DNA from 3 places in the Bacillus sp. es.036 genome. Region 2 is predicted to be linked to each of the others. Evidence: a T-box and tRNA genes for the amino acid it is inferred to sense, from the RefSeq annotation. Region 2 holds a T-box; the other regions hold tRNA genes.

Region 1 (9,929 bases), on a different contig from region 2:
TAATTGGCTTGAGATCCTTCAGCAGAACCTGTGGCACATCCTGCAATCAGAAGAATAACGAAGCATAGTGTGAGTAGTTTGAAACGCTGATACATATAGATGCGCTCCTTTCTCAAAATCTTATTCTTAATATTAGGCGAAACTGTGAATTTATACCCGGTGAATAAAGGAAGGGTGGCAATTTAAAAGTGGCATTGGTACAATTCAACATAGAAGCACCATTAACGTTCACGGGGGTTTGATTTTGAAAACAAGAAATCTTGTTTATTTATTTTTTACAACCCTTCTGATTGGATCAACAGCTGGTATGCTTACAGGTCTTGTTTTAGACTGGTCACAGTACTGGGCAGATCTAAAAAATGGAGAAATATTATCGTTCCTAATCGTCATACTTTGGTTATTAGGAGTATCGAGCATCTTTAGTTTGATTAGTCAGATGGGGTTTTTTGCGTATTTAACGATTCACCGATTTGGTCTTGGTATTTTCAAATCAGTCAAACTCTGGAATACAATCCAGGTAGTGTTGATTGCAGTAGCTTTATTTGATTTAGTCTATTTCCGCTATGAGGTCTTTGCAGAAGAGGGAGAAAGTGTGATTAGCTACATACTCATTGCGTTATTTCTTTTAGCTGTCGGACTTGTTACGGCATATGTGAAGCAAAAAGAAACGAATAAGCAGGCGTTTATTCCAGCTCTTTTCTTTATTGTCGTTGTTACCATCCTCGAATGGATTCCAGGACTACAAAGCAATGATCCAAAGTGGCTCTGGCTTATTTTGATCCCTCTCTTAGTAAGTAATGTATGGCAATTGCTAACACTTCATCGTTTAATTCAAAAAGACGTATAAACGAAAGCCGCTTTCCAATTGGAAAGCGGCTTATTTTACTTCTTTACTATTGATGTTGGCGTTAGAGACAAGTTCACTCACCGTTGCGAAAGAATAGCCTTTCTTCTTTAAAGCAGCAATCACTTCTGGAAGAGCTTCTGCCGTCTGTTTTGCTGAATCGGATGCATGCATAAGAATAATGTCACCTGGGTCGATCTCTTTCGTTACATTTTTCACAATGTTCTCTACCCCTGGGTTTTTCCAATCTTCAGAATCAAGACTCCAGTGAATAAGGGTATAGTTAAATTTGTTTGAAATCGTGAGAACACGCTTATCAAAGTTTCCGTTAGGTGGTCTTAGCAATTGTGGTTCTTCATCGGTTACTTTTTTTATAGCTTCGCTCGAACGAATGATATCCTTCTTGATCTCCTCATCTTTCATGTTTGTGTAGTTTTCGTACCGATAACCAAGGTTACCAATTTCGTGGCCGTCTTTTGCTATTTGTTCGACTACTTCAGGATGACGCTCCGCCCAAGCACCAGAAATAAAAAAAGAAGCTTTAACATTGTGTTGTTTTAATTCTTCAAGTATCGGGATTGCTTTTGTTTCACCCCAACTAATGTCAAAGGTTAAGGCAAGGCGTTTATCATCGCTCTTTACCTGATCCACGGCGAGCGGAACATCATTATTTGTAAACACAGCGAGGTCTCCACTTTCGACAAAAAGAATAATGGCAGCAAAGAAAGCAGCCGCTACAATAATAAGGCCTTGTTTAATTCTAATTCCATTCCAAATCCAAAAAAACTTCATGATGCACCCCCTTTGTCCCATTCATATGCGAAAAGTTTCTTAACTATGTACAAACTGTTTAGGATACACATAAATCACAAATTACCTGGTCATACTGGTGTGAGGAAGGAGTGGTTTTAGATGATGGGCTTTTTAGTTAGCTTTAAAGAAATGAAAGAAATAGAGTATTTGCTAAAGCGAGAAATGGAAGAGCTACTGTTAGATTTGGATAACAGTCGGATTGATGGTTTAATTAAAAGAGCGATGGAAGAACGTTATCAGCTTCTATTAGGTATCTATAAAAGAACCGCTACACAAGCTGAAATAGCAAAGTACGTGCGCATTTTGAAAAAAAGTTCAAATTAATTTAAATTATCTCTTGTCAAATTGAAAAACTACCTGTATATTTATATAGGTCGCCGCAACAACACGGTTGACACAAAAAAACAATTTCAAAAAGTTGTTGACGCCAACTTAGTTAATGTGTTACATTAATAAAGTCGCTGAAAACGACATTGAAAGAAACGAATTGCTCTTTGAAAACTGAACGAAACGCCATGTAAGTAGTTGTTTCTACGGAAACAAATTGTTTTAAAAGCTAGATTAAGCTTTCTATCGGAGAGTTTGATCCTGGCTCAGGACGAACGCTGGCGGCGTGCCTAATACATGCAAGTCGAGCGAAGAGATGGGAGCTTGCTCCCTGATCTTAGCGGCGGACGGGTGAGTAACACGTGGGCAACCTGCCCTGCAGACTGGGATAACTCCGGGAAACCGGAGCTAATACCGGGTAATACATCGCACCGCATGGTGCAATGTTGAAAGTTGGCTTTCTGAGCTAACACTGCAGGATGGGCCCGCGGCGCATTAGCTAGTTGGTAAGGTAATGGCTTACCAAGGCGACGATGCGTAGCCGACCTGAGAGGGTGATCGGCCACACTGGGACTGAGACACGGCCCAGACTCCTACGGGAGGCAGCAGTAGGGAATCTTCCGCAATGGACGAAAGTCTGACGGAGCAACGCCGCGTGAGTGACGAAGGCCTTCGGGTCGTAAAGCTCTGTTGTTAGGGAAGAACAAGTACCGTTCGAATAGGGCGGTACCTTGACGGTACCTAACCAGAAAGCCACGGCTAACTACGTGCCAGCAGCCGCGGTAATACGTAGGTGGCAAGCGTTGTCCGGAATTATTGGGCGTAAAGCGCGCGCAGGCGGTCTTTTAAGTCTGATGTGAAAGCCCACGGCTCAACCGTGGAGGGTCATTGGAAACTGGAGGACTTGAGTGCAGAAGAGGAGAGTGGAATTCCACGTGTAGCGGTGAAATGCGTAGATATGTGGAGGAACACCAGTGGCGAAGGCGGCTCTCTGGTCTGTAACTGACGCTGAGGCGCGAAAGCGTGGGGAGCAAACAGGATTAGATACCCTGGTAGTCCACGCCGTAAACGATGAGTGCTAGGTGTTGGGGGGTTCCACCCTCAGTGCTGAAGTTAACACATTAAGCACTCCGCCTGGGGAGTACGACCGCAAGGTTGAAACTCAAAGGAATTGACGGGGGCCCGCACAAGCAGTGGAGCATGTGGTTTAATTCGAAGCAACGCGAAGAACCTTACCAGGTCTTGACATCCTCTGACAATCCTGGAGACAGGACGTTCCCCTTCGGGGGACAGAGTGACAGGTGGTGCATGGTTGTCGTCAGCTCGTGTCGTGAGATGTTGGGTTAAGTCCCGCAACGAGCGCAACCCTTGATCTTAGTTGCCAGCATTTAGTTGGGCACTCTAAGGTGACTGCCGGTGACAAACCGGAGGAAGGTGGGGATGACGTCAAATCATCATGCCCCTTATGACCTGGGCTACACACGTGCTACAATGGACGGTACAAAGGGCAGCAACACCGCGAGGTGAAGCAAATCCCATAAAGCCGTTCTCAGTTCGGATTGCAGGCTGCAACTCGCCTGCATGAAGCCGGAATTGCTAGTAATCGCGGATCAGCATGCCGCGGTGAATACGTTCCCGGGCCTTGTACACACCGCCCGTCACACCACGAGAGTTTGTAACACCCGAAGTCGGTGGGGTAACCTTTATGGAGCCAGCCGCCGAAGGTGGGACAAATGATTGGGGTGAAGTCGTAACAAGGTAGCCGTATCGGAAGGTGCGGCTGGATCACCTCCTTTCTATGGAGAATTACGAAGGTAACTTACGTTACCAACCTTACATGAGCGTTTCGTTTAGTTTTGAAAGAATGATTACTTCTTTCAAAACGTGGCTTATATGATGAAACAGATGTGCACCTGCGTCTTCGAGTAACGCTAACGATGTTGGCTTCCTCGGTGCAAGGCAGCATAGAAGTGGATTCAAGTAGTAGCCTTGTTCCTTGAAAACTAGATAGCATAAACAACGACATCCAATAATTATTTTTTATGCAATAACTTAGTAATAACTGATGCGTTATGGCAGTAATGCCTAACAAATCGAAGGTTAAGCTACTAAGGGCGCACGGTGGATGCCTTGGCACTAGAAGCCTAAGAAGGACGGGACGAACACCGATATGCTTCGGGGAGCTGTAAGTACGCTTTGATCCGGAGATTTCCGAATGGGGGAACCCACCATCTTTAATAGGATGGTATCCATTTCTGAATACATAGGGAATGGAAGGCAGACCCGGGGAACTGAAACATCTCATTACCCGGAGGAAGAGAAAGCAAATGCGATTTCCTGAGTAGCGGCGAGCGAAACGGAATCAGCCCAAACCAGAGGGCTTGCCCTCTGGGGTTGTAGGACGTCTCTTTGGAGTTACAAAGGCACGGATAGACGAAGCGACCTGGAAAGGTCCATCACAGAAGGTAACAATCCTGTAGTCAAAATCCGCTGCCCTCCGAGACGGATCCTGAGTACGGCGGGACACGTGAAACCCCGTCGGAATCTGGGAGGACCATCTCCCAAGGCTAAATACTCTCTAGTGACCGATAGTGAACCAGTACCGTGAGGGAAAGGTGAAAAGCACCCCGGAAGGGGAGTGAAAGAGAACCTGAAACCGTGTGCCTACAACTAGTTGGAGCCCGTTAATGGGTGACAGCGTGCCTTTTGTAGAATGAACCGGCGAGTTACGATCCCGTGCAAGGTTAAGCTGATAAGGCGGAGCCGCAGCGAAAGCGAGTCTGAATAGGGCGAAATAGTACGTGGTCGTAGACCCGAAACCAGGTGATCTACCCATGTCCAGGGTGAAGTTCAGGTAACACTGAATGGAGGCCCGAACCCACGCATGTTGAAAAATGCGGGGATGAGGTGTGGGTAGCGGTGAAATGCCAATCGAACCTGGAGATAGCTGGTTCTCTCCGAAATAGCTTTAGGGCTAGCCTCGCGGCAAGAATCTTGGAGGTAGAGCACTGATTGGACTAGGGGTCCTTACCGGATTACCGAATCCAGTCAAACTCCGAATGCCAACGATTTATCCGCGGGAGTCAGACTGCGAGTGATAAGATCCGTAGTCGAGAGGGAAACAGCCCAGACCACCAGCTAAGGTCCCAAAGTATACGTTAAGTGGAAAAGGATGTGGCGTTGCTTAGACAACCAGGATGTTGGCTTAGAAGCAGCCATCATTTAAAGAGTGCGTAATAGCTCACTGGTCGAGTGACGCTGCGCCGAAAATGTACCGGGGCTAAACGTATCACCGAAGCTGTGGATTGTCTTACGACAATGGTAGGAGAGCGTTCTAAGGGCTGTGAAGTCAGACCGAAAGGACTGGTGGAGCGCTTAGAAGTGAGAATGCCGGTATGAGTAGCGAAAGACAAGTGAGAATCTTGTCCGTCGAAAGCCCAAGGTTTCCTGAGGAAGGCTCGTCCGCTCAGGGTTAGTCGGGACCTAAGCCGAGGCCGAAAGGCGTAGGCGATGGATAACAGGTTGATATTCCTGTACCACCTCCTTTCCGTTTGAACGACGGGGGGACGCAGAAAGATAGGGAGAGCGCGCTGCTGGAAATGCGCGTCCAAGCGATTAGGCTGGTGAATAGGTAAATCCGTTCACCGTGAAGGCTGAGTCGTGATGGCGAGGGAAATTTAGTACCGAAGTCCTTGATTCTACGCTGCCAAGAAAAGCCTCTAGTGAGGAAAGAGGTGCCCGTACCGCAAACCGACACAGGTAGGCGAGGAGAGAATCCTAAGACGATCGGGAGAACTCTCGTTAAGGAACTCGGCAAAATGACCCCGTAACTTCGGGAGAAGGGGTGCTTCCTCGGGTTAATAGCCCAGGGGAGCCGCAGTGAAAAGATCCAAGCGACTGTTTAGCAAAAACACAGGTCTCTGCAAAGCCGTAAGGCGAAGTATAGGGGCTGACACCTGCCCGGTGCTGGAAGGTTAAGAGGAGGGGTTATCCCTTACGGGAGAAGCTCTGAATCGAAGCCCCAGTAAACGGCGGCCGTAACTATAACGGTCCTAAGGTAGCGAAATTCCTTGTCGGGTAAGTTCCGACCCGCACGAAAGGTGCAACGACTTGGATACTGTCTCAACGAGAGACCCGGTGAAATTATAGTACCTGTGAAGATGCAGGTTACCCGCGACAGGACGGAAAGACCCCATGGAGCTTTACTGTAGCCTGATATTGGATTTTGGTACAGCTTGTACAGGATAGGTAGGAGCCATAGAAGTCGGACCGCCAGGTTCGATGGAGGCGTCGGTGGGATACTACCCTGGCTGTACTGACATTCTAACCCAGCACCGTGATCCGGTGCGGAGACAGTGTCAGGTGGGCAGTTTGACTGGGGCGGTCGCCTCCTAAAGTGTAACGGAGGCGCCCAAAGGTTCCCTCAGAATGGTTGGAAATCATTCGCAGAGTGTAAAGGCACAAGGGAGCTTGACTGCGAGACCTACAAGTCGAGCAGGGACGAAAGTCGGGCTTAGTGATCCGGTGGTTCCGCATGGAAGGGCCATCGCTCAACGGATAAAAGCTACCCTGGGGATAACAGGCTTATCTCCCCCAAGAGTCCACATCGACGGGGAGGTTTGGCACCTCGATGTCGGCTCATCGCATCCTGGGGCTGAAGTAGGTCCCAAGGGTTGGGCTGTTCGCCCATTAAAGCGGTACGCGAGCTGGGTTCAGAACGTCGTGAGACAGTTCGGTCCCTATCCGTCGCGGGCGCAGGAAATTTGAGAGGAGCTGTCCTTAGTACGAGAGGACCGGGATGGACACACCGCTGGTGTACCAGTTGTTCCGCCAGGAGCATAGCTGGGTAGCTACGTGTGGAAGGGATAAGTGCTGAAAGCATCTAAGCATGAAGCCCCCCTCGAGATGAGATTTCCCACAGCATTAAGCTGGTAAGATCCCTTAGAGATGATGAGGTAGATAGGTTCGGGGTGGAAGCGTGGCAACACGTGGAGCTGACGAATACTAATCGATCGAGGGCTTAACCTAAAACAAAAGTGATGTGAGCATGTCTCACTAAACTTGATATTATTGGAATACGTTGTGCGTGCTATCTAGTTTTCAGGGAATAATATTTTTCTTGATCTTTACAAAGAAATATAGTAAGATATATCTTGTCCTTGGTTAAACACTTTCTAGTGGATCAACCATTGATTAGTCTGGTAATGATGGCGAAGAGGTCACACCCGTTCCCATGCCGAACACGGAAGTTAAGCTCTTCAGCGCCGATGGTAGTTGGGGGATCTCCCCCTGCAAGAGTAGGACTTTGCCAGGCTGACCAATATTCCACAGTAGCTCAGTGGTAGAGCAATCGGCTGTTAACCGATCGGTCGTAGGTTCGAATCCTACCTGTGGAGCCATTATGCTTCCATAGCTCAGCAGGTAGAGCACTTCCATGGTAAGGAAGGGGTCATCGGTTCGAATCCGGTTGGAAGCTCCAGGACATGGCCCGTTGGTCAAGCGGTTAAGACACCGCCCTTTCACGGCGGTAACACGGGTTCGAATCCCGTACGGGTCACCAATATTAATTTTTGCTCTGTGGAGGATTAGCTCAGCTGGGAGAGCATCTGCCTTACAAGCAGAGGGTCGGCGGTTCGAGCCCGTCATCCTCCACCATTTTTCTAATAATAATTAACTTACTTTCAGGAGTACTCAATCGAGTGCACTGTTTTTTATTTGTAAGTTAGATTGATTTTCTCAAAATTCTTCGCCGGCCTAGCTCAATTGGTAGAGCAACTGACTTGTAATCAGTAGGTTGGGGGTTCAAGTCCTCTGGCCGGCACCATTTTTTTCTCACTTGTGGAGGGGTAGCGAAGTGGCTAAACGCGGCGGACTGTAAATCCGCTCCCTCAGGGTTCGGCGGTTCGAATCCGTCCCCCTCCACCAGTAAGAGCCATTAGCTCAGTTGGTAGAGCATCTGACTTTTAATCAGAGGGTCGAAGGTTCGAGTCCTTCATGGCTCACCATATGCGGAAGTAGTTCAGTGGTAGAACATCACCTTGCCAAGGTGGGGGTCGCGGGTTCGAATCCCGTCTTCCGCTCCAAACTTTATATGCGGGTGTAGTTTAGTGGTAAAACCTCAGCCTTCCAAGCTGATGTCGTGGGTTCGATCCCCATCACCCGCTCCAAATGGGGCCTTAGCTCAGCTGGGAGAGCGCCTGCCTTGCACGCAGGAGGTCAGCGGTTCGATCCCGCTAGGCTCCACCAATTTCCTTAAACCATGTTTAGGGTTTTTTTTATGTTTAAAATGCTTCACATCCTCCATTTCGTTCTATTCCAAGTTTTCCTGTTACCTTCAAGTTTAACTTTTACATGATCTCCTTACAGTTATTTATTCTTCCACTTATATTTATCCGTAAAAAGGTCCAATTTACGTAATTGTATGAATATTTATTCGTATTTTATGTCAGGTTGAGTCATTTGTCGAGATCTGGGTAAAATAGAGCTAGACTAGGATACGAGGAGGACTACATAATGAATCATGAACTTTCAATTATCGGTGTACCAATGGATCTTGGGCAAATGAGACGCGGTGTCGATATGGGACCAAGTGCCATTCGATATGCAGGAATAGTCGAACGGTTAACAAAATTGAATTATGATATTGAAGATCTTGGAGATATTGAAATTGGTAGACCAGAAAAGCGACCTGAGGATCAAGATCATCAGCTGAAGAACTTAAAAGAAGTGGCTGATGCTAGTGAGAAGCTTTCTAACGTTGTTAATGATGTCGTAAATCGAAAGCGTTTTCCGTTAGTGTTTGGAGGAGATCATAGTATTGCAATCGGAACTCTTGCGGGAGTTGCGCGTAATTACGATAATTTAGGGGTTATCTGGTATGACGCCCATGGAGATTTAAACAACTCAGAAACGTCACCATCTGGAAATATACACGGTATGCCACTTGCTGTAAGTCTAGGAATTGGCGATGATTCTTTAACTGGAATTTCAGGATACTCTCCTAAGATTAAGCCTGAGAATATTGTGATTATCGGCGCTCGTTCACTTGATGAAGGAGAGCGAGAACTTATTAAAGAAAAGGGCATTAAAGTTTATACAATGCATGAAATTGATCGAATGGGTATGACAAAAGTAATGGAAGAAGCGATTGAGTATGTATCGAAGGATGCAGATGGTGTGCATTTAAGTCTTGATCTCGATGGACTTGATCCACACGATGCACCTGGAGTAGGAACGCCAGTGCTTGGAGGAATCAGCTATCGTGAGAGCCACCTTGCGATGGAAATGCTTGCAGAAGCCAATATTCTAACATCAGCAGAATTTGTTGAAGTGAACCCTATTTTGGATGAAAAAAATAAAACGGCTACAGTGGCTGTTGCATTAATGGGGTCTTTATTCGGAGAAAAATTAAAATAACATAGAAAACCGCTGCTTTCTTCATTAGAAAGCAGCGGTTTTTTTATTTCGACGCTGATCGTATTCGTTTAAAAGATAATCAAGATAAGTGCTAATTTCTATAATTTCATTAGAGCTAAGTGGCTTGTTTCGTGCTAACAAATTCATTTTATTACGTGAAGCTTCAATTTCTTTTAATAAAAGGTCTTTTTCCGATCCGATTTGAAAGCTTATCTTTCGATTCACCCTTTCCATGAGTCGAACCACCCTTTCAATAATTTATACCCTTATTACCCAAATTGCATAAAAGATAAACCGTTTTTGCTAGAAAATTATGTATTTCCGTTATAAAGACCAATTCAAACGTGATAGAATAAGAAAGGATAATATGATTTTTTTTTGAAATAATGAAACTTTGTTTTTCCTGATACGTAACTATAATAGCCGCAGGAATCAGCGGGGGTTGAGAAAATATGGACGCGATAGTAAAGCGAATCGTACTAAAAGTAAGAAAAGGGGATCATAATGCATTTGGGGAGCTGGTAGAGCT
Region 2 (9,929 bases):
TTTTGGTCATACTGTAAACTTAGAAAATCGTTTAGTGGATAATGAAAGGAAGAATGAAATGAAAAAATTAGGATCGTTGGTTTCTATTCTTAGTGTGGCGATTATTTTAGCGGCATGCGGACAGGATAATGCGAATGAAACTGAAAACAATTCGACAGCAGAAGAAACGCAGGTGGAAACGCTTGATGTTGCACTTGATACTCCTGAAAAAGTAGAAAAAGGAGAAAAGGTTACATTCTCTGCCACGGTTACGCAAGGAGAAGAAAAGGTAGACGATGCAGATGAAGTGATATTTGAAGTATGGAAAGAAGGATCCAAAGAAGAGAGCGAAATGATCGAAGCTTCTCATGATGGCGATGGCGTGTATTCGGCTGAAAAGCAACTCGATAAGGCTGGAAAACATTTTGTTCAATCTCATGTGACAGCTCGCGATCTACATACGATGCCGAAAAATGAAATCATTGTCGGTTCTGAAGAAGAAGCTGACTCTGCAAGTCACGAACACGCGCACGAACATGAAAGCGCTGTATCCATTCATATGATGAAGCCAGAAGAAATGAAAGCAAATAAAGAGGTCTCCCTAATGGCACACCTGCAAAAAGACGATGCCCCTTTAACAGGTGCTGACGTTCGTTATGAAATTTCGAAAGTGGATGAAGAAAAAGCTAAGTGGGTTGACGCAGAAGAAATGAAAGATAGCGAATACGAAGCCACAACTTCTTTTAAAGAAGCTGGTAATTACACGGTTACCATTCATGTAGAGAATGACGAAGGACTTCATGAACATACAGAAGAAAACTTGACAATCACAGAATAACGATAAGGCTCTCCCTTTAACTTCGAAGGGAGAGCCTTTTATTAGTTTAATTTGATCTTCTTAAATTTTCGTTTTCCTACTTGAACCACGAGTCCATCCTCAAGTGTCACGTCCTCGTTAACATTTGTGACTTTGGTCTCATTCAATTTAATGCCACCATTTTTCACCATTCGTCTCGCTTCACTCGTTGAGGGTAGCATGTCGAGCGAAACAACTAGATTCGGCACTGAGATCGAGCGCTCACCTTCCCATAGGACTTCCTCAATATCGGTTGGCAGCTGTTTTTGTTGAAATACTTGTTGAAATTGCGCTTCCGCATCTTGAGAAGCTGTTTCTCCATGAAACATGCGTACTATGGTTTTGGCGAGATTCATTTTCGCCGTTCTAGGGTGAATGTGATCTTGTTCAATTTGCTGTCGAACCGCTAGCTTTTCATCAAGAGATAAGTCCGTAATGAGTTCCGTATACTTTATAACTAGCTCATCCGGAATGGACATCGCTTTGCCATACATTTCGGATGGCTTCTCTGTAATGCCGATGTAGTTCCCTTTTGATTTAGACATTTTCTCAATTCCATCTAACCCTTCAAGCAGCGGCATCATTAACACAACTTGCTTCTCTTTCCCAAACTGCTCCTGTAGGTGACGCCCCATGAGAACGTTGAAATATTGATCGTTTCCACCGAGTTCGATATCACTTTCTAAATGAACAGAGTCATAGCCTTGCATGAGTGGGTAAAAGAATTCATGAAGAGAAACAGGTTTATTCGCCTTCATTCGATTTTCAAAGTCGTCACGTTCAAGTAGACGAGCAACTGTAATTTTTCCGGCGAGTTCAATTACATCTTCAAATTTTAATTCAGAAAGCCACTTTGAATTATAGTGAAGCTCTACCTTGCTTTGATCCAAAACTTTTCCAAACTGCTCAAGGTAAGTCTTTGCATTTCGTTCCACTTCTTCGTCAGTAAGCTGCACTCTTGCCGTAGACTTTCCTGTCGGGTCACCAATTTTTCCGGTGAAATCTCCAATAATCAGTTGGATAATGTGACCATTTTCTTGAAACTGTCTTAATTTATTTAACACAACGGTGTGTCCAATATGAACATCGGGCGCTGAAGGATCAAGACCCAATTTAACTTTAAGCGGCTTATTTTTTAGAAGTGAAGTAGCGATTTTCTCCTTAAGCTCCTCTCCAGGAATGACTTGACTCGTTCCATGGGTATAGACCGCATATTGCCTTTCCATTTCCTTTCTTTGTTCTGCTGATAAGTGATCCATGATGCTGTTCATTCCTGTCGACCTCCTAAAAAATAATTTTTATAATATTAAAAGCCACGCCCCTATAATAAATAGGGACGTGGCTTAACACGCGATACCACCCTGATTGAAGAAATAAATTCTTCCGGCTCGATTTGGATAACGGTTCTTCCGTTCCTGACTAGTAAGATCACTCCGTTCGTCAAGAAAGCTCTGAGGGGTAATTCACGGCTATGCTGTACCAGTTCACACCACCCACTGGTTCTCTGTCACTACTGATCATAACGCGCTACTGCTTCCTCTTCACAGCTTTTGATTATTCCGATACATCAATTTCTCATTACTTTATCTTCTTTTACTTTGGTTGTCAATTCATCTATTCGAGTAATAGACTACTTTCCTAAAAAGAAAGCCGCCGTGCATGACAGCCTTTCTCCTTTTACTTATGATTCAGTTCTTTCAAAACGACTGTTGAAAGAATCTCAATAAATTCATCCTGTGCGTTCGGCATTTCAGGTCGATAGTAGTTTGCGCCAATTTCATCGGTCACAACTTTACATTCGTAGTCATTATCGAACAATACTTCTAGATGATCAGCGACAAAACCGACTGGTGCATAAACGAACGAAGTAAAACCTTGCTTTTCGTGAAGATCTCTCGTTAAATCCTGTACGTCAGGACCGATCCATGGATCAGGTGTGTTTCCTTCACTTTGCCAACCGATTGCCACGTTTTTCACGCCAGACTCTTCAACGATGAGGTCGGCTGTTTCTTTCAATTGATCAGGGTAAGGGTCTCCATTTGCGATGATTTTCTCAGGTAAGCTATGGGCAGAAACAATTAGTACTGCTTTTTCACGCTCTTGGTCAGACATGTCGTCAAAGATAGCTTTTATTCTTTTTGCCCAATAGGAGATAAACTTTGGCTCATCATACCAGCTTTCTACCGAATGAATAACCGGCCCTCCGATTTTCTCCGCTTCTTGTTTAGCTCGTCCATTGTATGATTTGATGCTAAATGTTGAGAAATGAGGAGCGAGGACGATGCTAACCGCTTCTTCAATTCCATCATTGTGCATCTCTTGAACAGCATCTTCAACAAAAGGTTCAATATGCTTTAATCCGATATATAGCTTAAATTCAATTTCATCTTGAACCTTATTAAGATGAGCTTCTAGCCCTTTCGCCTGGTCTTCTGTTATTTTCGCAAGTGGCGAAATGCCACCAATGGCTTTGTAACGATCTTGGAGGTCTTTTAATTGTTCATCAGACGGCTTACGACCACGTCGTATATGTGTGTAATACCGTTCAATATCCTCTTCTTTATACGGTGTTCCATACGCCATTACGAGTAATCCCATTGTTTTTTTAGCCATGAATGTGTTCCCCTCTCGTCCAGTTATTAATTAAACACACTATCTTTTTGTAATCATTATCATCTAGATATCAGTATACCTTTTTTTCTCCCCTGAATCAAAGGAATCTGATCTTAAATTCGCAACGTTTTGTGTCATACTCATTGAACCAAATCTTTATGTAGATTGCCACTTCCGATGCGCTTCCTTCACTAGTATAGCGGACATCGTGCGTTCTGTCTTTCTCTTCTTCTACTTCAATCTCAAGCCTGCCCACCAACGATTGTTTTCATACTGCTGTGAAGTAGCGCGGTAGTGAAGCGGGGGTCAGGTACGTACCTGACCCCCTACCGCCACTCAAAAGAAAAAGCTGCGCACATTCGCGCAGCTCTTATCCTTATTTCTCCATAGCACCATTATGTTTTGAAACCACTTCACGTAAATCTGTATCATCTGATTCATCTGTTTCAAATGCTAACAAATAGCGAAACTCTCGATCTGCCTTCCCAGAAGGGTCTGCATTTTCTTCTTGTTTACCTGTAGGCGTTTCGTTTGAGAAGAACAAATCGTTGTTCGCTCCAGCCGGTGTAGCTGTTCCCTGTCCTGGAATAGGTGCATCAATGTTAAGCTTTTTATCTTCTGGAATATGTTCAACTGACAATTGACTTACCGAATAAGTCTGCAAATCAGCTTTTGCACTTTCTGCATCGTTCTCTGTTGTAAAATAGGCTTGTAATGATTTACTCATGTCAATCCAACTCCTTTTTGATGATCTCATAAAAAGGGTTTCCCGATTCTCATCCGTTCTAATCATCGTGATGGCATTTAATGCTGCTTAGCGACGATCACCATTGAAACAAAAACGGTACTAATCAGCATGGCAGCTAACACATTCAGCACCGTTACTGCACTGATATCCACAATGTTGAATTGAAGAAGAGAAAGAAACACCATGATATACCCAAGCACAGCAAAATAGGAATAAAACATCCCTTTCTCTCGAATCATGCGACTTCGCTCATCTTTCGCCTTAAATTGCGGCTGAAGGTAACTTAAGCAAAAACCCATGATGGACATTGATATCAGCATATAACTGGCAGGAATCGGTTCATTACCTGTACCAATCCCAACGCTCAGTAGTAATAAAGCATTTAAAGCAAAAAAGACGCCAAAAACAAGATACGCTTTATTGATTGCCACACCTACTCCCCCTCTGAATCTAAATAAAAAATCTCCTCCACAATCGTTCCAAACAATTTCGCCATTTCAAGTGCTAGCGGTAAAGAAGGATTGTATTTTCCTTTTTCTATTGAAATAATCGTTTGTCTTGATACGCCCAGTATTTCTGCCAGACGATCTTGTGAATAGCCTTTTTCTCTTCTTTTTTCACGGAGCACATTTTTCAATTAAAAGGCCTCCTAACTTCTTCACCATTATTTTAACGTAAAGCACACTTTACGTAAAGTGAACTTTACAAAACATGATCTCCCACTAAACTACACATGCTAAATAGGTCCAGACGAAATAAGGAGGTGGAAAATGAAACAAGATCCGAGCGAAGCCGTGCGCGCCAACAAAAAGATCAACGATTCCTTTTACAAAGGGAAAGCCCCTGTAAATGTTGACGAAAAAATCAATGAAGATTTCTATGGCGAGGAACCAACTCATCCTACTAGCTATCTCGGCAACAATACGCCCGCTATCGATGTAACAGGAAATAAAGATCAAAATCGATAAACACGAGAAACAGCCCCCTTGCTAGGCTAGCATGAGGGCTGTTTCTTACTATTCATTAAAGACGTGAATGTTCTTTCGTAAATAAAGCGCTGATCCTAACAATAAGACTCCTGACAAACCAAAAACAAATGACACATTAACAAGCTCAGCAAGAAACCCATAAAGCAAAGATCCAAGACCAAACGTGATCGAGATTAGAGCACTCTGTGCACTAAATACCTCAGGAAGAGAATCATTCGGACATTTTTTTTGAATCATTGTCACCATCGCTATGGATTTGATTTGTTCAACTACTCCAGAAAGTACAGTTAACAGAAAAGCTACAACAGGGACACTTGTTATGCCAAAGATAAACGTGAGAATACTAATAGAAAAGCACGTCATGAGTAGCGTTTCCTTCATATACCGTTCAAACCAACGCGTATATCTCGATACTGCCATACCACCAGCAATTAAACCGATGAAAAAGCTTGCATTTAAATATCCCCACCATGCTTCTGATTTCATCAGCACTTCTTCCACAAAGATATAAAGAATCGCAGCAATCCAGACGACATTTGCAATAGCTTCAATAACGATCATAATATGAACAACACGTAGAACTGGATGTTTCCAAATGATTTTCCAACCGCTCATCATTTGAATTTTCGTTTGCCGATCTTGATAACCTTTTACGACGATGAACCCCATCATGAGCGTAGAAATGACATACATCAAAAAAGTAATCCAAATCACAATAAAGCCAGACGTAGCCGCAACCATTATACCGCCAATCGCCCAACCTCCAAATTGAATCGATTGATCAACAACCGCTACAAAACTATTCGCTTTCGCAAGTTCATTTTCCGAAACGAGTTGAGGAATCATGGCATTCCGAGCAGGTGCCGCCCATCCATCCAAAAATGCAATTAGAAAAGCAATCATTAGTATGAACAGCACGGAAGGAGTGAAACTCCATAAATACAGACCAAGCCATCCTAGCAGCACCGTCTTTAAACATTGTGAACCGACGAGCAATCCTTTTAACGACACACGGTTTAATACGAGCGGTGCACACATTCCGCTCACAAAACGAGCAATTGTAATTGTGAACGGTAACAGCGAAAGATAAAGTGCAGAACCCGTTGCCTGGTAAAGAACAGCAATAAGCGCCACAATATAGAGAACGTCCCCCATGTTGGCAAACGCCTGCCCAACCCATAGAAAACGAAATGAACGAAATCTCATCATAACTACCCCTTTTTAGTTTTGTTCTTTCACAAAGTAAGGGTAGTCAGTTTACATTGGAACAATCACTCCATTTCTCCAAGTTATTCACAAAATAAAGCAAGCCGGAATCAGTATGTACTAGCACAATTTGTATGGGGATTATGATGAGATTAATACGCCATTGATACATTTCTTTTTTTATTCTAACATATTCCAATTTTATTCTTTTTAATTTTCTAAATTAATTAATTGTTTTTATAAAGCGTTTCAGGCAAACTTAAAGGTGTACCCGCACTTTGTTTAGGGAATGAAAGAGGTGTACGTTCACAGATTCATTTAAAGTTTTCGTAAATTAGAATGTCCTAAGTTGAATGCAATCTTGATGAATGCTATCGTAAATACTTGATAAAGCAAGGATTTCACAACTAAATCGACCATTGTGATGGAGGTAGAATCTATGAGAATTATTGTAGCAGGCGGAGATGGTTTCTGTGGTTGGCCAACCGCACTTTACTTATCAAAACAGGGCCATGATGTAACAATCGTTGATAACATGGTTCGACGAAAGTGGGATGACGAACTACGTTCTAATTCACTTACACCAATCTTACCACTAGAAGAGCGTGTGAAACGATGGGAAGAAAAAACAGGCAAGCATATCTCCGTATATGATTGTGATCTGATGCACTATGATTTCTTAAAAGAGATCTTCAAACAAGTGCAGCCAGAAGCTTTTGTCCATTTTGCTGAACAACGCTCAGCTCCCTATTCGATGATTGATCGTGAACATGCCGTGTTTACACAAACCAACAACGTTGTTGGTAACTTAAACGTTCTCTATGCGATTAAAGAAGTAACACCTGATTGTCACCTGATTAAATTGGGCACAATGGGTGAATACGGCCAGCCTAACATAGATATTGAAGAAGGATACATAAAAATCGAACATAAAGGACGAGAAGATGTCCTTCCATTCCCGAAACAGCCGGGATCGTTCTACCATTTATCAAAAGTTCATGATAGCCATAACATTCAGTTTGCCTGCAAAATTTGGGGCATTCGCGCTACAGACTTAAATCAAGGAATTGTTTATGGACTTCATACGGACGAAGATGAGTATGATGAAGGTCTAATCAACCGCCTTGATTATGACGGTGTATTTGGTACAGCACTCAATCGCTTCATTATCCAGGCTGCGATTGGTCATAACTTAACCGTGTATGGATCCGGTAAGCAAACACGTGCGTTCTTAAACATTAAAGATACGATCCGCTGTGTTGAAATCGCAGCAGAAAATCCAGCTGACAAAGGGGAGTTCCGCGTTTTCAATCAGTTTACAGAAGAATTTTCTGTTCTCGAGCTTGCAGAGAAAGTTCAGCGTGTTGCGGAAGCAAAAGGGCTTAAAGTGAGCATTGATCACCTTGAAAATCCTCGCGTGGAGAAAGAAGAGCACTACTATCATGCAGTGAACACGAGCTTAATTGATCTTGGGCTTGAGCCATCTCTTCTAACAGATGAACACATTTCGAGAACACTTGATACAGCACTTAAATACAAAGATCGCGTCCTGAAAGAAAACGTTCTTCCGAATATTACGTGGAAGTAAGGGGATGCAAATTACTAATTGAGGTGTTCTTATGAAAATATCCATCGTAACCGAGACATTCCTACCTTCAACAGATGGTGTCGTGACGAGACTTCGTGCATCGATCGATTATTTAATTGATCAAGGACACGAAATCCAGGTCATCGCGCCAGATTTAGGAGTGCGTAGCTATCGGAATATTCGCTTTGATGGAGTTCAGCCTCGTACATTCTTTCTCTATAAACATCGGAAATTTGGCATGCCGACTCGTACGATTAAAACTTATCTAGAAGAGTTTGACCCTGATCTCGTTCACGTCGTTAACCCTGCTTTTATGGGATATTCAGGTATTAAGTATGGTAAGAAACTTGGCGTCCCCCTTATCGCCTCTTACCATACTCACGTGCCAAAATACGCCGATTACTACAATATGTCATGGTCGGAACCTCTCCTCTGGTGGCACTTCAGAAGAATGCACAATAAAGCGGATATTAACCTTTGTACATCACAAGCCATCTTAGAAGAGTTAAATGATCAAAATTTCTATAATATGCATTTATGGAAGCGTGGCGTAGATACCGAGCGATTCAATCCTGAACTGCGTGACAGCGACATGCGACGCCGCTTATCGAATGATCATCCAGATAAAACCCTTCTTCTTTTTGTCGGAAGATTAGCGTTCGAAAAAGAAATCGATTCACTTGTACCGATGCTTGAGCAAAAGCCAGATGCTCATCTTGCGATTGTTGGGGATGGTCCTTATCGCAGTGAACTTGAAAAGAATTTTGCTCATCTAAAGAACGTGACCTTCACTGGTTTTCTACACGGAGAAGAGCTTGCCAGGGCCTATGCTTCTGCAGACGCCTTTATGTTTCCTTCAACAACGGAAACATTAGGCCTCGTTATTCTTGAAGCGATGGCAAGCGGTCTTCCCGTCATAGCCGCAGAATCAGGTCCAACGAACGAACAAGTTGAAGATGGTTCAACTGGTCTTCTCTACCGTTCAGGTACTAACGGTAATCTGACTGAAGTCATTAATCGCCTTCAAGAGTCAGGACTACTAAAAAAAATGTCGAAAGAAGCGTACGAGCATTCTAGAGATTATGGATGGCGCGGGCCTGCCCAGCAGCTACTTGATTTCTATGAGTCTGCTATTGAACAGAAACAAGAAAAGCAGCAACAAGCGATCCAATAGAAATGATAGAAGGTTGAGTCTATGAAGCAGTGGCGAATTGGAAGGGGTTCAAAACAGGTAATGAGCTTTAGTGCAATTGGTGTAATGAATGCACTTGTTGACATTGGGGCTTTAAACCTGCTCATGCTGTTCTTTCCTACAGATGATCGAATCCAACTTATTATGTATAACACAATTTCATATGTGCTTGCGATCATCAACAGCTATTTTTGGAATGCGAAGCTGACGTTTCCCTCCAAAGCAATTCATGATCGAAAACAAGTGCTTCTGTTTCTCGCCCAGGCTGTGATTGCTCTTGGGATTAGTAACCTCGTCTTTTATGGGGCGCTTCTCATTTTTGAATGGATTTCACTTCCTCGCTACATTGAACGCAACATTTCAAAGGGACTCGCTATGCTGCTCTCTTCTGCTTCAAGCTTCTTTATGATGAAACATCTCGTGTTTCCGCGTACGAAGCCAAAGCAGGAGAAGCAATGAGATTCACAAAAAAACCGCAGGAAACTCCTGCGGTTTTTACTATGCTTCTTTATGCTCAATTTTCCCAAGAGCAATAGCTGCCCCTAATCCAAGGAGTAACGTTGCTATACTTGCAATGGCAAGTCCTACATCAGACTGAAACCCTGGGTATAAGACGACAACGGATCCGATGACTAATCCAATCATAACCGCATAAGTAGAGACGGTATATTTGGAGAGTAAATGAGCAATTACCTTCCCCGTTAAGCTTAATCCAATAATGATTCCAGCGCCTACTGTTAACAGAAGAGGAATATTGA
Region 3 (9,929 bases), 1.6 Mb from region 2:
CCCTCCTTCATTTTAATCATGTTTAGTATGAATGGGGAGGTTTGGAAATATACAAACTTAAGCGATAACATTTCGTTTGTTAGAAAATTGTTGATACGTCTTTTCGCGCATGATGTTTTTAAGAATCTCTACAACGTAATAGACGTCTACATAAGATGAATAAAGGGCAATCGGTGCGAGTCTAATGACGTTTGGAGAACGAAAATCTGGAATGACGCCATTTTGTTTTAACGCTTTACATATACGTGCAGCTTCATCATGCTCCAAACAAACATGTCCACCGCGCCGATCATCTTCTAATGGGTTGGTAATCACAAAGCCATCTTCCCTCAGGTTTTCTTCAACAAGTTCCATTAGATACCTCGTTAGGGAAAGTGATTTTGCTCGTATCGATTCAATCCCTGCATCATTCATCAATTCTAACGATCCGATTAATGGGGCCATGCTAAAAATATGAGGTGTTCCAATTTGATAAGCGCCGGCGGTTTCTGCATGAGTAAGCGTATGACTCATATCAAATTGCACGTCCTTTTTCGAACTGAACCAACCCGCAAGTCCAGGGCGTCTTCCCAGGTGATCCTTATGAACGAAAAGGCCGCCAACTCCACCAGGTCCACTATTTAAGTATTTGTATGTACACCAAACGGCGAAATCCACCTTCCATTCATGAAGTTTATGTGGAATGGCTCCTATTGAGTGAGCCAAATCAAATCCGATGATCGCTCCTTTATCATGAGCCGCTTTCGTTAACTTCTCAATATCGAGTAATTGACCACTTCGATACAGAACAGAAGGGAGAAGAATGAGGGCAACTGTCTCATCAATCGCCTCAATAATGTCATCTTCCAATAGCGTTCTACCATCTTGACTTGTAACTTGAATAAGGTGTGTATCTGGTGATAACCCGTGAAGTTGTAATTGACTTTGAATCGCATAAATATCCGATGGAAATGTTAGAGAATCAGCAAGAATTTTCGTCTTTTTACCAGAAGGTTTAAAAAATGTAGCAAGCATCTGATGAAGGTTCGTTGTTATAGATCCGGTTGTCATGGTTTCAGAAGAATGGGCGCCAATTAAGTTAGAAGTCATTCCACCAAGGTTTTCAGGCATATAAAACCAGGGTTGTTGACCATCAGTCCAGCCGTCTATTCCATGGTGTTTCCAGTCTTCTAGTGATTGAAGAAGAGAGGATTCAGCTTTTTTTGAAAGAAGACCAAGTGAATTTCCATCCATATATAGCCTGTTCGGATTCAAATAAAATTCACGTCGGAACTTCGCAAGTGGATCTTTCTCGTCGAATTTTTTAGCATTTTCAATGGACTGTGATAAACTCATAAGAAACAGCTCCTTTTCTACCACTAATCGTATGAAAGGGATAAGGACCTGTCAACGCTTTCACTCTTTGTGTAAAAAACTTTCTATGTTTTTTTAGGATAACGATTGACTTTTTAAATGATCTAATGGTATATTATTAAACGTCGCTGATGCACAGCACATGCGGGTGTGGCGGAATTGGCAGACGCGCTAGACTTAGGATCTAGTGTCTTACGACGTGGGGGTTCAAGTCCCTTCACCCGCACCATATATTTTTTGCGCCCGTAGCTCAATTGGATAGAGCGTCTGACTACGGATCAGAAGGTTAGGGATTCGACTTCTCTCGGGCGCACCATACATAATTTAAGTGGCGGTGTAGCTCAGCTGGCTAGAGCGTACGGTTCATACCCGTGAGGTCGGGGGTTCGATCCCCTCCGCCGCTACCATATTTCAATTTCATCATGGAGGGGTAGCGAAGTGGCTAAACGCGGCGGACTGTAAATCCGCTCCCTCAGGGTTCGGCGGTTCGAATCCGTCCCCCTCCACCATGATTGGGCTATAGCCAAGCGGTAAGGCAACGGATTTTGATTCCGTCATGCGTTGGTTCGAATCCAGCTAGCCCAGCCATTTGCGGGTGTAGTTTAGTGGTAAAACCTCAGCCTTCCAAGCTGATGTCGTGGGTTCGATCCCCATCACCCGCTCCATTACATATTTTCGAGAAGAATGTCAGAACGAACTTCCCATCATAATTTAAATCATGATATACTAATGATTAGATGAGTCACTTCTCAATATCATGCGCCTTTAGCTCAGTAGGATAGAGCAACAGCCTTCTAAGCTGTGGGTCAGAGGTTCGAATCCTCTAAGGCGCATACCAATAACCCTTGAATAGAATTTCTATTCAAGGGTTTTTTTGTTCTTATACACATGAGTAAGTGCGCATGGAGGTCATTTCCAACAAACGAGTAGAGCATCTATTTTAAAGAATATTTGGGACTGAATGATAAGGAAAATCGAAAGTAATTCATCTTTTCTTAGAGGTGAGCGATGAGGTTATATACGAACGATTAATTATAATTCAATTAATTTGTTCACTTTTAGTAGTTTATTGTCCCGTTTTTCTTTCGTTTTTTTCTGTTTTATGCTACTATATCCGTAGAAAAGATTCGTTGCAGTAACTGGCGACAAATGTGGAAGTAACCACAGGGGAGCTGTGACGTACAATGCCGGTCGTCTGGGCGAAGAAATGGGGCAGCTCATTCTTTACCAATTTTCAGGAGGAGTTCATATGACAAACGAAACAAAAATTTTAGACGGTAAAGCAGTTGCTAATCGCATAAAAGAAGAGTTAAAGACAAGAGTCGCATCTCTTAAAGAAAAGGATGTGACGCCAAGCCTTGTGACGATACTTGTTGGAGATGATCCATCTTCTGAGACCTATGTAAGAATGAAAGGCAATGCGTGTGAGCGGGTAGGAATTACCTCTAAAAAAATTCACCTCTCTGAAGACACAACAACTGAAACGCTCGTACAGACAATTGAAGAGTTAAACCAGGATGCTTCTGTGCATGGTATATTGCTTCAACACCCCGTTCCATCTCAAATTGATGAACGTCTTGCTTTTGAAACCATTGCGATCGAGAAAGATGTTGATGGTGTAACGAGTGCTGGCTATGGCCAAACAGCTCTTGGATTTGGAACTTATCCATCTTGCACTCCTGCAGCAATAATGAAAATCATGGAAGACTATGATATTAAAGCTGAAGGAAAGCACGCTGTTGTAATCGGCCGCAGCCCAATTTTAGGAAAACCAGTATCTGCGCTCTTATTAAATCAGAATGCAACTGTAACAACTTGTCATTCTAGAACCACTAACCTTGCTTCGCATGTGCAGCAAGCAGATATCGTAATTGCTGCAGTGGGCAAGCCGGAATTTATTAAAGGTGACTGGGTTAAAGATGGAGCTGTTGTGCTTGATGCTGGATATAACAAAGGAAACGTTGGAGATGTGGAATATGAAGCGGCAGCTAAGAAAGCGTCCTATATTACACCTGTTCCGGGCGGTGTGGGCCCAGTTACAATCGCGATGCTATTAAAACATACCGTTGATGCAGCTGAAAAAACAGTTCAATAAAAAGAAGTAAAGTTAAAAGTAGTTTCATTGGAGGAGGCACATTGTAATCGTGCACTCTAAATGGAACTGCTTTTTTGTATCTTTTACATTAAATGAGAAACTTTCAGTGTAGTAATCATTCGTATCATACGAGGTAGTAGAGTGCTGCTTTATTCTCTATTCTAGTATTTTAAAAATATGTTACTATCAATGTAAAGAAACATTTATAAAAATGAATCCTAGTAAGGCTAGTTGCAATCGTTCTCATCTTAAACCTTGCAGTAATTTGAAAGGGGATACATCAGTTTGAACACAAAACATTTGGATTTACTTGCCCAAAAATATGATAGTGAAGAAAAAGTTGTCACTGAAATCATCAACCTTAAAGCCATCCTAAATCTACCAAAAGGAACTGAGCATTTTGTTAGTGATTTACATGGGGAGTACCAAGCCTTTCAACATGTGCTACGAAATGGTTCAGGTAAAGTGAAAGAGAAAATTTCTGACTTGTTTAAAGATGAATTACCAGAAGATGAGTTGAATGAATTTGCCACGCTCGTTTACTACCCAGAAGAAAAAATCAACCTAATTAAACATTCATTCAGTAATGATAACGAATTATACGAATGGTATACGGTGATGATTGAACGTATGCTAAAGCTCATCTCGTATGCCTCTTCCAAATATACACGATCCAAATTACGTAAAGCTTTGCCTACTCAGTTTGTTTATGTCATTGAAGAGCTTCTCTATAAAACGGCTGATCTTACGAATAAAGAGCCTTATTATAATAAAATACTTCAACAAATTATCTCTCTGAACCAAGCTGATAAGCTAATCACCGGGCTTGCCTATACGACGCAAAGACTAGTTGTGGATCATCTTCACGTTGTGGGGGATATCTACGATCGAGGACCAGAACCTGATAAAATTATGGATACCCTTATTCACTATCATTCGGTAGATATTCAATGGGGAAACCACGATGTCTTATGGATTGGTGCGTTTGCAGGATCTAAAGTATGTCTTGCTAATATTATTCGTATTTGTGCTAGATACAACAATTTGGAAATCATTGAAGATGTTTATGGCATAAATCTGAGACCCTTACTGAATCTCGCCGAAAAATATTATGATGATAATCCCGCTTTTGCGCCAAAGAGAGAATCTGATGAGAAACAAACGAGTCATGAAAAATGTCAAATCACGAAAATACATCAGGCGATCACGATGATACAGTTTAAACTCGAGAGTCCAATCATCAAAAGAAGATCTTACTTTAATATGTCTGAAAGACTTTTATTAGAGAAGATTGATTATCAAGAAAACACCATTACGATTCATGGGCAAACGTATCCGTTAGAAAACACCTGTTTTTCAACCATTAATCCAGATCAACCTGACCAGCTATTAGAGGAGGAGGAGGAAGTCATCAACAAGCTTTTGTTTTCAGTACAACACTCGGAAAAGCTTGCTAGACATATGAACTTCCTTATGAAAAAAGGCAGTCTTTATCTAAGATACAATGGTAATCTATTAATTCATGGATGTATTCCTCTCGATGAGAATGGGAATATGGAAAAAATGATCATCGAAAATAAAACGTATGCCGGTCGCGAGTTACTTGATATTTTTGAGAATTATTTACGCCATGCTTTCGCACATCCTGAAGAAACAGCTGACCTTTCGACAGATATGGTTTGGTATTTGTGGACAGGCGAGTATTCTTCTCTGTTCGGTAAGAGAGAAATGACGACGTTTGAGAGATATTTTATAAGTGATAAGAAGAGCCATAAAGAAAGAAAAAATCCCTATTATCATTTGCGTGAAGAAGAAGAGATCTGTCGCCAGATTCTAGCAGAATTTGACCTTAATCCAGATCAAGGTCATATTATAAATGGACACACGCCTGTTAAAGAAATTGATGGAGAAAATCCAATCAAAGCAAATGGCAAGATGATTGTCATTGATGGCGGTTTCTCGAAAGCTTATCAATCAACAACAGGTATTGCGGGGTACACGTTATTATTTAATTCTTACGGCATGCAGCTTGTTGCTCATAAATTATTTAATTCTAAAGAAGAAGTTTTATTACACGGAGCAGATGTATTGTCAGTAAAACGATTAGTAGATAAGGAATTAGAAAGAAAAAAAGTTCGTGAAACAAACATTGGAGAAGAAATCCTGCAAGAAGTTCATATTCTTAATCGATTAATGGAATATCGGTATATCAATTAACGGTTTATGCACCTTTTTTACGAAACTAACCAACAAAGTCGATGCTTTGTTGGTTAGTTTCGTTTTTGTATAAGCAGGAAACTTCTTATGGAGGTAGATCGTGCTTCATTTTACACCAGTAACGAAGCATTTACATATTAATTGAGCAGAACATTCAATCATTTTAGAAAGTTGTGCTATGGTCAATAAGAATAACTTTAACTAAGCGGAGGCGATCAATCGATGAAACTTGATGGGAAAGTAGCAATAGTAACTGGAGCTAGCAGTGGTATTGGTGAGGCGATAGCGAAACAACTAGCGAATGAAGGAGCAAGTCTTGTGCTTGCAGCTCGTCGTGAAGAAAAACTGACTGACTTAGCGAGCTTCATCACGAATCAATCAAATGGAAAAGCCATTGTAGTGAAAACGGATGTTACGAAAAAAGAAGATATGGAGCAACTCGTTGAGCAAGCCAAACAAGAATTTGGAAAGGTTGACATCGTCGTCAATAATGCTGGAGTGATGCTACTATCATTTATGAAAAATGATGAGGTGGATCAATGGAGTCAAATGGTGGACGTGAATATTAAAGGTGTTCTATACGGCATTCATGCAGCGCTTCCTGATATGTTAAAACAAGAGAGTGGTCATATTATTAATGTCTCAAGTGTAGCAGGGCATGAAGTATTTGCTTCAAGTGCCGTGTATAGTGCTACAAAATATGCCGTAAGAGCCCTTTCAATGGGACTTGAAAAAGAGTTATCAAAAACTGGTGTACGTGTCACGAATATTTCTCCAGGTGCCGTTGAAACTGAACTAACTCATCATATTACGGATGAAGAGGTCCTCAACATGTTTAAAGATCGTGCCTCTTCAATGAAAGCTCTTCAAGCGGATGATATTGCTCGTGCGGTTGTGTATGCAGTCACTCAACCTGAATATGTGAATGTGAATGAAGTGGTTGTCCGACCAATGCAGCAATAGGAGCGACTCATTTTTATAGTTCGTTAGCAAAAGATCGAGCCTGCTCGGTCTTTTTTTATGGAGTAGTGAACCATAAACATATATTTAAGATACGCAATAACTTGAATGATTCACAGATCACCCATATACTTTAACTTGGATAGCGTATAAACAACTAGAGAAATAAGCACAACAGTTGGAGGAAGAAAGATGAATAGTTTTATTGTCATGCAAGGAGATACATATGTTGAAGAAAAAGAAGCAGGGGTGATCTGGTCACCGAAAGAAGATAGGGGTGGCCAAGAGCCTCATTCGTGGAAGAGGCTGAAAGAAGTCAAAAAAGGAGATCCTATTTTCCACTATGTTAAAGGAGAGATTGTAGCGGTTAGCCTTGCTAAGAGTGACTGTAAAGAGGAGGCGAAAACGTCAACTTTATCGCATCAAACGATAGTCGATAAAGGATATTTAGTGGCGCTAGAATACCATGAGTTGGACGTTCCGCTAAATGTAAGAGAAAAATTTGAAGAAATTTCACCTTTATTACCTCTTAAATACGCACCATTTCAACTTGATGCAAGTGGAAATCCCGGGTATTTATACCCTTGTCATGAAGCACTAACAATTAAGCTGCTTGAGCTAATTAGTGAGTCCAATTTTTATCGTATAAATGAAGAACAATTAGAGTTAACCGTAGATGAAGTTAGAAGAACGGAACGTAATACACTAATACCTATCATTACGGAAACAGAATCAGAAGCGAAAATGAAAATGAGATGGGGAAAGTTAAAGTTTCGCAATGAAGTTGCTCCTTTATGGGAAGGTCAGTGTGCTCTTTGTGCCATTAAACTTCCGGAATTACTTAAAGCAAGCCACGCTAAACCGTGGAAGGATTGTTCAAACGATGAGCGATTGGATCCTTTTAATGGGGTGCTACTTTGTCAAAACCACGCCGCTCTCTATGATGAGGGGTTGATTGCCTTTGACGGCCAGGGTCGATTACACATTTCTTCAAGTATTCAAGAAGATGACTATGACATGTACGGATTAAATCAACGCAAAAAAATTAGCATTCATCCTGAAAATAAAGTATATTTCAAGTGGCATAAACGCAAGAGGATGAGGAAGTAATTTTTTATTAGGGTAAAGTATATACACAAAAATGGACTTCCAGTAGAGAAGTCCATTTTTGTTTAGTTAAGATACTTATTTAATCGTAGTAGGTAAAGGGGCATCAGGAGAGATAAACCCCTTCTGTAATAATTCATTCCAGAAAGCTTTCGGAATATCGCGTTGGATCATTTCAATATCTTCTTTTATCCGATCTGGACGCGTTGAACCTGGAATCACAGATTTTACAGCAGGGTGAGAAGTTGAGAATTGTAGAGCAGCTGCTTTTAAAGGAACATCATATTTTTTGCTTATTTCGTTTAACTGATTAACTTTCGTAATAATATCGTCATCTGCTTTCTCATAATTGTAGTAATCACCGCCTAGTAAAACACCAGAGTTATACGGTGCGCCAACGACAATCGCTACATCATTTTCTTCAGCTGTCTTCATCATACGCTGTAAAGCTCGGTCATGCTGAAGCAAAGTGTATTGTGTCGCTGATAAGCATATATCAGGTCGGAATTCTTCGAGCTCCATCGCGATCTCGATTGGCTCTGTTGTATTGACACCAAGCCCCCATGATTTGATAACGCCTTCTTCACGAAGACGCGTCAACACTCGAAAGGCTCCTTTGCGAGCCTCTTCGAACTTTCCGATCCACTCATCCCCATGAAAATCTGGGGAAACGTCGTGAACGAAAACATAGTCTAAGCGATCCGTTTTCAATCGTTCAAGGCTTTGTTCAATAGACCTCTTTGTTGCATCTTCTGTGTAATCCGTAATCACTTTATTATTGCGAGCATATTGGAACAAGCCTTCCTTGTCTTCCGTGTCATCGGTTACATAACGGCCAACTTTCGTACTCAATACGTAGTCATCACGATTATACTTTGACAGCACGTTACCAAGACGCATCTCTGCTAGTCCTGCTCCATAAAAAGGGGCAGTATCAAAATAACGTATGCCCTGGTCCCATGCTGCTTGTATCGTGCTCAGAGCTTCATCTTCTGGCACTTCTCGAAACATATTACCGAGCGGTGCTGTACCTAATCCTACTTGATATTTTATCGTTGGTTCAAAGGGTTTCATAAATGTCATACCACCTTACTTGAATGATAGTGGTTTTTACCCGGATAAAGAGGGGATAAAACAAAAGGGTTGGACTCATTACCAAAATGTTGATTTATACATGAATCATCCTATTACAGAAGCGATTAAAATCGAACTTAAAACGATCTTTTATTTAAAAAACCCCACATAGTAGTGAGGTTATCAAAGTTCATATAGGATTGAAACGAGTAGCCTTTTTATTTTTTTTATTATGACTCATTCTCATTCTTCTTATAAATCCGCTCCACCACTTCCTGAAGCGTATCAGGCTTGTGAAACTCAACAGGAGAAAAGCCTTTCTCAAACGTAATCGAATCGGCTTCAATCGCAAGCACATACTTTCCGTTCACCTTCGCAAGATGAATTGATTCGCCAAAGTCAGACAGCATCGCTTTCACGGATACGTGGTCAAGCTTCAGCTTCCATTCAACGTCAGGGGAGTGCTCAACGATTTGTGAAGTAGCTTCGACGACTTGTTCGGTCGTAAAGCGCTCCTGTAGCTCTCGCTTAGGACTCTGAGACCATTCTTCCATTGCTTGCTCAAACTCTTCTCGTTCTTCACTTTCTTCCTGGTACGTTTCTTGGATATGCTCCTGGACCATGCCCATCGTTTGCGTCTTCACAATTTCAGGCATCGACTTTTCGTATTCGACCCATTTTAAGAAGTCTTCAAAGTAGCGGGCGTGAGAAGACTGGTGGACTTTAATTTCAGCGCTGTCGATCATGCCTTCTTCTGGCATGTAGGGATACTGGACAGATTTCATGCTTTTTGTCGTAATCGCCATTTCAACATTTTGGATTAGCGTATCTTCGTCGGTTATCGTTGCTACTTTTGGTTCGAAGTCACATTTTAAGATAAAGAGAAAAGGATCATCGAAGAGTTTTGTTAATTTAGCAGTCGCAACAATCAAAACCCCGCCTCTTATCGCACTTGTATCAAGATACATTTGTACAATTTGGTCAGTAGATGTTTCAAAATCATCCGCAGATTCGGCATAGCGGGTGCGGTCGAATAAATTATAGTTGGGATTGGACGTTAGCTCGTGACCAGGCTCGACAATAAATCGGCCAATCTTGGTTGGAGCACCTTCAGATTTAGCAT

What was found. The T-box of region 2 lies ahead of tyrS (tyrosine--tRNA ligase). A T-box ahead of a tRNA ligase gene usually reads a tRNA of that ligase, here a tRNA-Tyr.
Region 1: it has a tRNA-Tyr gene. The T-box ahead of tyrS (tyrosine--tRNA ligase) is inferred to sense a tRNA for this amino acid. The anticodon was not compared.
Region 3: it has a tRNA-Tyr gene. The T-box ahead of tyrS (tyrosine--tRNA ligase) is inferred to sense a tRNA for this amino acid. The anticodon was not compared.

Annotation. Positions count from the first base shown of each region.
Region 1 covers NZ_PDIZ01000003.1:54,078-64,006, forward strand. Annotated here, with positions in the region: gene gerD (spore germination lipoprotein GerD) at 1-95, opposite strand, end outside; gene ATG70_RS18965 (KinB-signaling pathway activation protein) at 245-847, shown strand; gene pdaB (polysaccharide deacetylase family sporulation protein PdaB) at 878-1,636, opposite strand; gene ATG70_RS18975 (hypothetical protein) at 1,757-1,981, shown strand; rRNA gene ATG70_RS18980 (16S ribosomal RNA) at 2,228-3,780, shown strand; rRNA gene ATG70_RS18985 (23S ribosomal RNA) at 4,083-7,012, shown strand; rRNA gene rrf (5S ribosomal RNA) at 7,182-7,298, shown strand; tRNA gene ATG70_RS18995 (tRNA-Asn) at 7,309-7,383, shown strand; tRNA gene ATG70_RS19000 (tRNA-Thr) at 7,388-7,463, shown strand; tRNA gene ATG70_RS19005 (tRNA-Glu) at 7,470-7,544, shown strand; tRNA gene ATG70_RS19010 (tRNA-Val) at 7,564-7,639, shown strand; tRNA gene ATG70_RS19015 (tRNA-Thr) at 7,733-7,808, shown strand; tRNA gene ATG70_RS19020 (tRNA-Tyr) at 7,825-7,909, shown strand; tRNA gene ATG70_RS19025 (tRNA-Lys) at 7,914-7,989, shown strand; tRNA gene ATG70_RS19030 (tRNA-Gly) at 7,993-8,067, shown strand; tRNA gene ATG70_RS19035 (tRNA-Gly) at 8,078-8,151, shown strand; tRNA gene ATG70_RS19040 (tRNA-Ala) at 8,155-8,230, shown strand; gene rocF (arginase) at 8,498-9,400, shown strand; gene ATG70_RS19050 (aspartyl-phosphate phosphatase Spo0E family protein) at 9,425-9,634, opposite strand; gene sigW (RNA polymerase sigma factor SigW) at 9,853-9,929, shown strand, end outside.
Region 2 covers NZ_PDIZ01000001.1:52,344-62,272, reverse strand. Annotated here, with positions in the region: gene ATG70_RS00320 (FixH family protein) at 59-817, shown strand; gene tyrS (tyrosine--tRNA ligase) at 859-2,106, opposite strand; T-box leader at 2,165-2,389, opposite strand; gene hemH (ferrochelatase) at 2,513-3,448, opposite strand; gene ATG70_RS00305 (hypothetical protein) at 3,825-4,175, opposite strand; gene ATG70_RS00300 (permease) at 4,253-4,627, opposite strand; gene ATG70_RS00295 (helix-turn-helix transcriptional regulator) at 4,630-4,833, opposite strand; gene ATG70_RS00290 (hypothetical protein) at 4,967-5,164, shown strand; gene ATG70_RS00285 (MFS transporter) at 5,213-6,391, opposite strand; gene ATG70_RS00280 (NAD-dependent epimerase/dehydratase family protein) at 6,831-7,979, shown strand; gene ATG70_RS00275 (glycosyltransferase family 4 protein) at 8,011-9,153, shown strand; gene ATG70_RS00270 (GtrA family protein) at 9,175-9,630, shown strand; gene ATG70_RS00265 (DUF368 domain-containing protein) at 9,670-9,929, opposite strand, start outside.
Region 3 covers NZ_PDIZ01000001.1:1,695,428-1,705,356, reverse strand. Annotated here, with positions in the region: gene kynU (kynureninase) at 58-1,344, opposite strand; tRNA gene ATG70_RS08670 (tRNA-Leu) at 1,498-1,582, shown strand; tRNA gene ATG70_RS08665 (tRNA-Arg) at 1,593-1,669, shown strand; tRNA gene ATG70_RS08660 (tRNA-Met) at 1,684-1,760, shown strand; tRNA gene ATG70_RS08655 (tRNA-Tyr) at 1,778-1,862, shown strand; tRNA gene ATG70_RS08650 (tRNA-Gln) at 1,867-1,941, shown strand; tRNA gene ATG70_RS08645 (tRNA-Gly) at 1,945-2,018, shown strand; tRNA gene ATG70_RS08640 (tRNA-Arg) at 2,113-2,186, shown strand; ZMP/ZTP riboswitch at 2,479-2,561, shown strand; gene ATG70_RS08635 (bifunctional 5,10-methylenetetrahydrofolate dehydrogenase/5,10-methenyltetrahydrofolate cyclohydrolase) at 2,603-3,448, shown strand; gene ATG70_RS08630 (fructose-1,6-bisphosphatase) at 3,734-5,665, shown strand; gene ATG70_RS08625 (SDR family oxidoreductase) at 5,888-6,628, shown strand; gene ATG70_RS08620 (HNH endonuclease) at 6,818-7,735, shown strand; gene ATG70_RS08615 (aldo/keto reductase) at 7,811-8,806, opposite strand; gene ATG70_RS08610 (DUF3900 domain-containing protein) at 9,037-9,929, opposite strand, start outside.